Regions from separate parts of the Kitasatospora gansuensis genome, predicted to be linked through region 1. Evidence: riboswitches for the same ligand, from Rfam matches in the RefSeq annotation. Region 1 holds a riboswitch; the other holds the start of a gene.
The links. Region 1 has a riboswitch for glycine ahead of gcvT (glycine cleavage system aminomethyltransferase GcvT). Riboswitches for the same ligand answer to the same signal wherever they lie in the genome.

Region 1 (4,375 bases):
TTCGTTCCCCTCGCCGACGGTGGCCGGCCCACGGTCCGGACACACGGGCGCGGGCCCGGTGGGGCCCGGGCCCGAAGGTGGTCCGGTGTCGCGTACTAATGCGGTGGTGGTGCTGGTGCGTCGGTGCGGTGCTGCCGGCCGCGGATGCGGCGGTGTACGAAGAATGCTGTAAAGCAAGGGAGTTGCAGGACCGGGTTGGCCGAACCCTTGAACCGCTTTGGGCAGACTCTCTGCCATTCGGGTTGTCGCACGCCAGACCTGACAACCGAAGGATGCCCAACTGTGATCTGTCTGCATGCACTCGTGATCTTGCCGAATAGCGCTCTTCACACGGCTGTTACATGTCTGTCAAGATGCGTGCAGATGAACAAACCGGACGTACCCCAACTACCCCTTCGGAGCAGGGGGGTTCACTGCCAGGGCTGGTGCGGCCAGTACCCCTGGGCCGGGTAGGGGCGGGCCTCCCGATCGAAGAACGGGCGGGCGAAGGCGCGCATCCACATCGCCACCGGGTCCCACTCGTCAGCCAGCACCACCGTCGAGACCGGCAGCCCGGCCGGGATCTGCGGCACCGCCCGGTGCACCAGCGCCCGGGCCGCCTCGACGGCGGGCGGCGAGGTGTCGTACAGGTCGAGACCGATCGCCAGGTAGGGCTCACCGAGAGCCGGGCGCACCCAGGCCTGCCGGAGCGCCCGGACCGGGCGCACCTCGGCCGCCTCGCGCTGCAACTGGGCGTAGAACTGCGGTGCCTGGACCACCGGGTCGGTCAGCTGGAGCGGCCCGGCCGGCAGCCGGTCCAGGCCGGCCGCGATCCGCCGCAGGTCGGCCCAGGGCACACCGACCCCGCCGCCGGGCACGTGCGGGTTGAGCCACAGGCCCCAGCGCGTCCGGTACAGGGCGTTGGCGATCTCCGGTCCGGAGATCACCTCGTGACTTCGGGCCCAGCCGCTCGCGGCCAGCTGCTCGGGCGAGGTGACGGCGGGGGCGTAGCCGTGGCCGCCGAGCTCCATGTTCCCGTACTGGGCGTCCGGGCTGCCGGGGGTGCCGTGCCAGAGCAGCATCCAGACCCGGCCCTCGGCCAGCGCGTACAGCAGCCGCTCGTAGGCGTCGAAGCGGTCGGGCGCGACCTCGCCGAGGGCGCGCTCGATCGCGCCGTCTGCCGTCGCTCCCGCGCTCATGCCTCGCTCCGCCCGTTTCCGCCCGTCTCGCCCTGGGCTCCGAGCGAAGCCTATTGGCCCGCCCGGACAGCCGTCATACCGCCGCCCCGTACCGGCGGGTCCCCCGCCGGCTCAGCCCGCGACCGCCCCGGACCTGACGTAGAAGGGACGTACCCGGGTGAGCATCCACTCCACCACCGGATCGGCCACCAGATCCAGCAGCACCAGGTGGACGCCCCACGGCGGCGGGGTGGTTCCGAGCGCCCGGCCGAGCGCCTCGTTCACCTGCCCCGGATCGGCCGGCCAGCCGGCGTCCAGCTGCACCCCGATGAACAGCACCGGCGTGTCCCGCTCCACCCCGGCCAGCGCCCGACGGGCCGTCAGCACTCCCGGCAGCTCGGCGAGTTCGGTGATCGCGGCGCCCAGGAAGGCGTACGGCTCCTCGGCCGGCTCCGGCTCCCGCAGCGCCACCCGCGCACCGTCCGGCTGCTGCTCCCAGCGCTCGCCCTGCGGCCCGCGGCGCAGCTCGCCGACCCCCTCCGGAGGCACCGGGATCCCCACCGGCGCCTCCGGGTTGACCGCGATGCCGACCCCGAGCGGCAGCCCGCGGGCGAACTCCCAGGCCGGGGCGATCGCGAAGGCCAGACCCGGCGCGTGCCGCAGGAAGGTCTCCTGCGAGGAGAACACCGGGACGTACGGCGAGCCCGCCAGTTCGATCGTGGGCAGATCGAGACCGCTGCCCTGTGGGTCCGCCCCGGCCGGCAGCGGGATCCAGATCTGACTGCGGGCCAGCACCTCGATCACCCGGGGCGTCGCGCCCGGGTCGCCGAGCGCGGCGGTCAGCACCTGCTCCAGCTCGTTGACCGGCCAGCTGCCGCCGGGCGGCGCGGTGCCCGGCTCCGCCCATGCCTGCGCCCCTGTGTCGCCCGCCGGGTACCCCATCGCCCCTGCTACCGCCCCTCTATGTCTTTGCTGCCAAGAGCGTAGGGCCTGTCTGCCGATTCCCGTCGGATCAGGCCGGGTCGTTCGGTGCGTGCGCTCGGCGTGCGGCCGGGGCGGCCTCGTAGCGGAGCTACTTGGTCGTTTCGGCCGTGCGGCGAGCGTGCGTGCCGGGCGGGCCGGCCCCGACGGGAATCGGCAGACAGGCCCTCGGCCCGGCCCCCTCTCCCCTTGGGGCGTCGACTCGTGCCATGATGACCCCGCCCACAACTTCACACTGGCCGCTCGAACCCGCGCGGGAGAGTCCGGACTGCCCTCGTGGCACAGGCCGGCGCCGAAGGAGCAAGTCCTCCCCGGAATCTCTCAGGCACCCCTACCGCCCGGGCGAGGCAGATCTGGAAAGTGGACACGGCCGCGCCGTGCGCCCACCCACGGTGCAAGCCGCCATCCTTGGATGTGCGGTGAAGCTCTCAGGTTGTGACGACAGACGGGGAGACTCCACCCCCGCATGCCCGTTTGCTGCCAAGGAGTCCAGTCACCATGTCCCCTCGCCTCACCGCGCTCGACGCGCTGCACCGCTCGCTCGGCGCGACCATGACCGACTTCGCCGGCTGGGACATGCCGCTCCGCTACGGCAGCGAGCGTGAGGAACACCTCGCGGTCCGTACCAAGGCGGGTCTCTTCGACCTCTCGCACATGGGCGAGATCACCGTGACGGGCCCTCAGGCCGGTGAACTGCTGGACCACGCGCTGGTCGGCTTCATCTCCGCGCTCGGCGTGCTGCGCGCCCGGTACACCATGATCTGCCGCGAGGACGGCGGCATCCTGGACGACCTGATCGTCTACCGCACCGGCGAGACCGAGTACATGGTGGTCGCCAACGCCTCGAACGCCCAGGTGGTGCTGGACGCGCTGACCGAGCGCGCGGCCGGCTTCGACGCGGTGGTCCGGGACGACCGGGACGCCTACGCGCTGATCGCGGTCCAGGGCCCGGAGGCCAACGGCATCCTGGCCTCGGTCACCGACGCCGACCTGCCCGGCCTCAAGTACTACGCGCTGCTGCCCGCCACCGTCGCGGACCGCGAGGTCTGGCTGGCCCGCACCGGCTACACCGGTGAGGACGGCTTCGAGGTCTTCTGCGCCCCGGCCGACGCCGAGCACCTGTGGAACGCGCTGACCGAGGCCGGCGCCCCGGTCGGCCTGGTCCCGGCCGGCCTGTCCTGCCGCGACACCCTCCGCCTGGAGGCCGGCATGCCGCTGTACGGGCACGAGCTGTCCACCGACCTGACCCCGTTCGACGCCGGTCTGGGCCGGGTGGTGCGCTTCGACAAGACCACCAACGACGGCGAGTTCGTCGGCCGCAAGGCCCTGGAGGCCGCCGCCGCACAGGCCGAGGCCAACCCGCCGCGCAAGCTGGTCGGCCTGGTCTCCGAGGGCAAGCGCGTCCCGCGCGCCGAGTACGACGTCGTCAGCGTCGACGGCACCCCGATCGGGCGGATCACCTCGGGTGCCCCGTCCCCCACCCTGGGCAAGCCGATCGCCATCGCGTACGTGGACGCGGCGCACGCCGCCCCCGGCACCGCGGTGGCCGTCGACGTGCGCGGCAAGCACGAGCCGGTCGAGGTCGTCGCGCTGCCGTTCTACAAGCGCGCCCGCTGAGCCTGACACCCTTTCAGTTCCCGCAGTCCCCCGGTCCGCTCAGCGGACGGCTTCGCCCTACCCTCTTGCGATCCTGGAGAATGACGCCATGAGCAACCCCACGCACCTGCAGTACACCGAGGAGCACGAGTGGCTGACCGAGGCCGTGGACGGTGTCTCGACGGTCGGCATCACCGCGCACGCGGCTGACGCCCTCGGCGACATCGTCTACGTCCAGCTCCCCGAGGTCGGTGACACCGTCACCGCTGGTGAGACCTGTGGCGAGCTCGAGTCGACCAAGTCGGTCAGCGACCTGTACTCCCCCGCCACCGGCGAGATCGTCGAGATCAACCAGGCCGTCATCGACGACCCGGCCTCGGTCAACAGCGACCCGTTCGGCGACGCCTGGCTCTACAAGGTCAAGGTCGAGGCGACCGACAAGCTGCTGTCGGCCGCCGAGTACGACGCCTTCATCAAGGCCTGAACCACTGGTTGACGGGGGGTCGGCCGCAGCGCGGCGGCCGGCTCTCTCCCTTGGTCCATTGCCCGCACCGCCCCACGGGAAGACCCTGACATGACGGTTCTTAACCAGTCCCTGCACGCGCTCGACCCCGAGATCGCCGCCGCGGTCGACGCCGAGC
Region 2 (4,375 bases), 4.4 Mb from region 1:
CGTCCACGGTCACCCCCGTCTCCTTGGTGAGCGGACGCAGGTCGATGATGCACTCGTGCGCGACCAGCCCGCCGGGGCCGGTGTAGAGCACCGGGAAGTGCGGGGCGAGCCGCTTGGCGATGTAGTTGGCGTTCAGCACCGCGACCTGGGTGGCGCGCTTGAGGCCCTCGCCGCCCATCAGCCGGACGTACGCCCAGGAGATCGGCAGGATCGCGGCCGAGCCCCACGGGGCGGCCGAGATCGGGCCGACACCGGTGGCCGGGCCCGCCTCGGACTGCAGCGGGTGGTTCGGCAGGTACGGCGCCAGGTGCGAGCGCACCGCGACCGGGCCGACGCCCGGGCCGCCGCCGCCGTGCGGGATGCAGAAGGTCTTGTGCAGGTTCAGGTGCGAGACGTCCGCGCCGAACTTGCCCGGCTTGGCCAGGCCGACCAGGGCGTTCAGGTTGGCGCCGTCCACGTACACCTGGCCGCCGGCCTCGTGCACGAGGGCGCAGATGGTGGTGATCTCGGTCTCGAACACGCCGTGGGTGGACGGGTAGGTGACCATCAGCACCGAGAGCTGGTCGCGGTGCTGCTCGATCTTGGCCTTGAGGTCCTCGACGTCCACGTCACCGTCGGTCAGGGTCTTCACCACGACCACCCGCATGCCGGCCATCACGGCGGAGGCCGCGTTGGTGCCGTGCGCGGAGGCCGGGATCAGGCAGACGTCGCGCTGGGTGTCACCGTTGGCCCGGTGGTAGGCGCGGACCGCCAGCAGACCGGCCAGCTCGCCCTGCGAACCGGCGTTCGGCTGGATGCTGACCGCGTCGTAGCCGGTCACCTCGACCAGCTGCTGCTCCAGCTGCCGGATCAGGGTCAGGAAGCCCGCGGCCTGGTCCACCGGGGCGAACGGGTGCAGCTGGCCGAACTCGGGCCAGGTCACCGGCTCCATCTCGGTGGTCGCGTTGAGCTTCATGGTGCAGGAGCCCAGCGGGATCATGCCGCGGTCCAGCGCGTAGTCCCGGTCGGCGAGGCGGCGCAGGTAGCGCAGCATCGCGGTCTCCGAGCGGTGGCTGTGGAAGACCGGGTGGGTCAGGTACTCGTCCTCGCGCAGCAGGGCGGCGGGCAGCGCGTCGGCGGCCTCGGCGACCTCGGCGGTGACGCCGAAGGCGGCCCAGACGGCGGCCAGGTGCTCCCGGGTGGTGGTCTCGTCACAGGAGATCGAGACCAGGTCCTCGGACGCCTGGAAGACGTTCACGCCGTTCTCGCGGGCGGCGGCGACCACTGCGGCGGCCCGGCCCGGCACCTTGGCGGTGACGGTGTCGAAGAACTGACCGGTGGTCAGCTCGACGCCGCCCGCGCGCAGGCCCTCGGCCAGCGCGGCGGCGTAGCGGTGGGTCCGGCGGGCGATGTCGGCCAGGCCGTCCGGGCCGTGGTAGACCGCGTACATCGAGGCCATCACGGCCAGCAGCACCTGGGCGGTGCAGATGTTGGAGGTGGCCTTCTCGCGGCGGATGTGCTGCTCACGGGTCTGCAGCGCCAGCCGGTACGCGCGGTTGCCGTCGGCGTCCACCGAGACACCGACCAGGCGGCCGGGCAGGCTGCGGGCGTACGCGGCGCGGACCGCCAGGTAGCCGGCGTGCGGGCCGCCGAAGCCCATCGGGACACCGAAGCGCTGCGAGGTGCCGCAGGCGATGTCGGCGCCGAGCGAGCCCGGCGACTTGAGCAGGGTGAGCGCCAGCAGGTCGGCGGCGACCGCGACGATCGCGCCCAGGCCGTGCGCCTGCTCGATCACCGGGGCCAGGTCGCGGACCGCGCCGGAGGCTCCGGGGTACTGGAGCAGCACACCGAAGACGCCGCGCTCGGCCACCTCGGCCGGGATGCCCTCGGACAGGTCGGCGACGACCACCTCGACCCCGGTCGGCTCGGCCCGGGTCTGGATCACCGCGATGGTCTGCGGCAGGGTGTCGGCGTCGACCAGGAAGACCCCGCCCTTGACCTTGCCGACCCGGCGGGCCAGCGCCATCGCCTCGGCGGCGGCCGTGCCCTCGTCGAGCAGCGAGGAGCCGGAGGTGTCCAGGCCGGTCAGGTCGGCGACCACGGTCTGGAAGTTGATCAGGGCCTCCAGCCGGCCCTGCGAGATCTCCGGCTGGTACGGCGTGTAGGCGGTGTACCAGGCCGGGTTCTCCAGCACGTTGCGCAGGATCACCGGCGGGGTGAAGGTGCCGTAGTAGCCCAGGCCGATCATCGGCTGGAGCACCTGGTTGTGGTCCGCCAGCTCGCGCAGCTCGGCGAGCACCTGCGCCTCGCTGCGGCCGGCCGGGAGGCCGAGCGCGGTCAGGCTCTTGATCGCGTCCGGCACGGCGGCGTCGGACAGCTCGTCCAGCGAGCCGTACCCGACCTGCGCCAGCATCTTCTCCTGGGCGGCGGCGTCGGGGCCGATGTGACGGTTCTCGAAGGGGCTTGACTGCTCAAGCTCGGTGAGGGTCGGCTGGGCATTCATGGGGTCGAGGCCTCCTGGTCACGGACCGGCGGGGGCACGCACGCCGGACGGCAACACCACTGTGGGACAGCGGAGCCGGGGACGAACGAGCCCGTCAGGCCTCCCCCTCTGTCATCGATACCTGAGAGCTTCGCCCGCACGCGGCGGCCCGAGGGTCGCACGCCGGCTTGCACCGTCGGTGAGGGTGGGGTCCGTCGGCTCCCTCGCCGTCGGTCCTGCCCTGCTTTCCAGAGTGACCTACCCCGCACGGTACGGATGCCTGAGAGATTCCGGGGAGGGTTTGCTCCTTCGGCGTCCCCGTGACACCACGTGAGCGGTGCGGGGACTCTCCCGAGCGGGCTCGGCAGTCGGGGCCCAGGGTACCAGCGGAGCGCCGGTTGATCACGGGTGCCCTGGGTCACCCCACTGCCCCGGACGGGTGCGTCCGGCTCGCGATCGCCCGTTTGATGGCTTTTCGTGTGAAGTGCGGCCGTCCAGCTCCTTCGGCCGTCCCCTGACGGTGTGTCAACGGGGCTTTCGTACCTGCTGGAGGACAGCGTGCAGACCGACATCGACCCGCGAGACCTGATCGGCCACAAGGCGGTCGACCGGAACGGCGACAAGATCGGCACGGTCGACGAGGTCTACCTGGACGACGCGACCGGCGAGCCCGAGTGGGCCGCCGTCCGCACCGGGATCTTCGGCCGGGACGCCTTCGTCCCGCTCACCACCAGCGAGTTCTCCGGGGACGAGCTCAAGGTGCCGTACGACAAGTCGCTGATCAAGGACTCCCCCGACTTCGGGGTCGGCCAGCACCTCTCCCCCGCCCAGGAGCTCCAGCTCTACCGCTACTACGGCCTGGACGCGGGCGGTGCCGTTCCCCCGGCCGCGGTCGGCAATGGCTCGGGGTCCGGCAAGGACCTCGATTTCGGCACCCTCAGCAAGGAAACCAGCATGAACGCTTCACCCGCCGCCCCGACCGTGGCGGCCGCCCCGATGGCCTTCACCGCCGCCCCCGCGGCCCCGGCCGCCAAGCCGCAGCCGACCACCGTCGCGCCGCCGGCCACCACCGCCACCGACGACCCGACCGTGCCCGGCAACGCGCCGGCCGGGCCGGTGGAGATCACCTGCCGCGAGGAGCGGCTGGACGTCACCACCGAGTGGCACGTGCTGGGGACGGCGAAGCTGCGCAAGTACGTCACCTCCGAGGCGGTCGAGCGGAAGGTGCCGGTGGTGAAGGAGCGGGTCCGGGTGGAGCGGGTGCCGGTCACCGAGTCCGAGCGGGCCGCACTCAGCGAGCAGGAGATCGCCGAGGCGGTCGAGGAGGTGACGCTCCGGGAGGAGCGCCCGGTGGTGCGCAAGTACCTGGCACCGGTCGAGCGGGTCCGCCTGGTGGTCGAGCGGTTCACCGAGGAGGCGGTGATCCGCGAGGAGCTGCGCCGCGAGCAGGTGGAGATCCACGACGACACCACCAACCCGGCCCCCGCACCCGCCGCGACACCGGCTCCGGCGTCCTCGAACGGCACCCAGCTGCGCCCGGAGCCGCTCCGTCCGTCCTGACGCCCCGCCACTTTGCCAAAGCTTCACCAAGCAATATTTGACAGAGTGAAGTATCTGCCGCCATCGTTACTTCAGTTCGTTTACTTTCGTCCACCTGAAGCTCTTCGCACGGGTGGCCCGAACTGGAGGAAATTCCGTGAGGCCGAGCAGCGCGCGCGTGCTCCCCGCCCTGGTGTTGGCGATGCTGGCGTTCAGCGTGGTGCAGACCGCGGTCGTCCCGATCCTGCCTTCCCTGGCCAAGGAACTGGACGTCTCCGGTTCGAACATCACCTGGCTGATGACAGCGAACCTGCTGTCCGCCGCCGTACTGACCCCGCTGCTCGGCCGCTTCGGCGACCTGCGCGGCCGCAAGCC

Region 2: linked by a shared signal. The riboswitch ahead of gcvP (aminomethyl-transferring glycine dehydrogenase) and the one ahead of gcvT (glycine cleavage system aminomethyltransferase GcvT) in region 1 are both predicted to bind glycine.

Annotation. Positions count from the first base shown of each region.
Region 1 covers NZ_JACHJR010000001.1:2,673,770-2,678,144, forward strand. Annotated here, with positions in the region: gene F4556_RS11640 (enhanced serine sensitivity protein SseB C-terminal domain-containing protein) at 411-1,178, opposite strand; gene F4556_RS11645 (enhanced serine sensitivity protein SseB) at 1,290-2,099, opposite strand; glycine riboswitch at 2,383-2,485, shown strand; gene gcvT (glycine cleavage system aminomethyltransferase GcvT) at 2,637-3,755, shown strand; gene gcvH (glycine cleavage system protein GcvH) at 3,844-4,218, shown strand; gene glyA (serine hydroxymethyltransferase) at 4,309-4,375, shown strand, end outside.
Region 2 covers NZ_JACHJR010000001.1:7,090,933-7,095,307, reverse strand. Annotated here, with positions in the region: gene gcvP (aminomethyl-transferring glycine dehydrogenase) at 1-2,482, opposite strand, end outside; glycine riboswitch at 2,584-2,718, opposite strand; glycine riboswitch at 2,720-2,825, opposite strand; gene F4556_RS31965 (DUF2382 domain-containing protein) at 2,984-4,021, shown strand; gene F4556_RS31960 (MFS transporter) at 4,158-4,375, shown strand, end outside.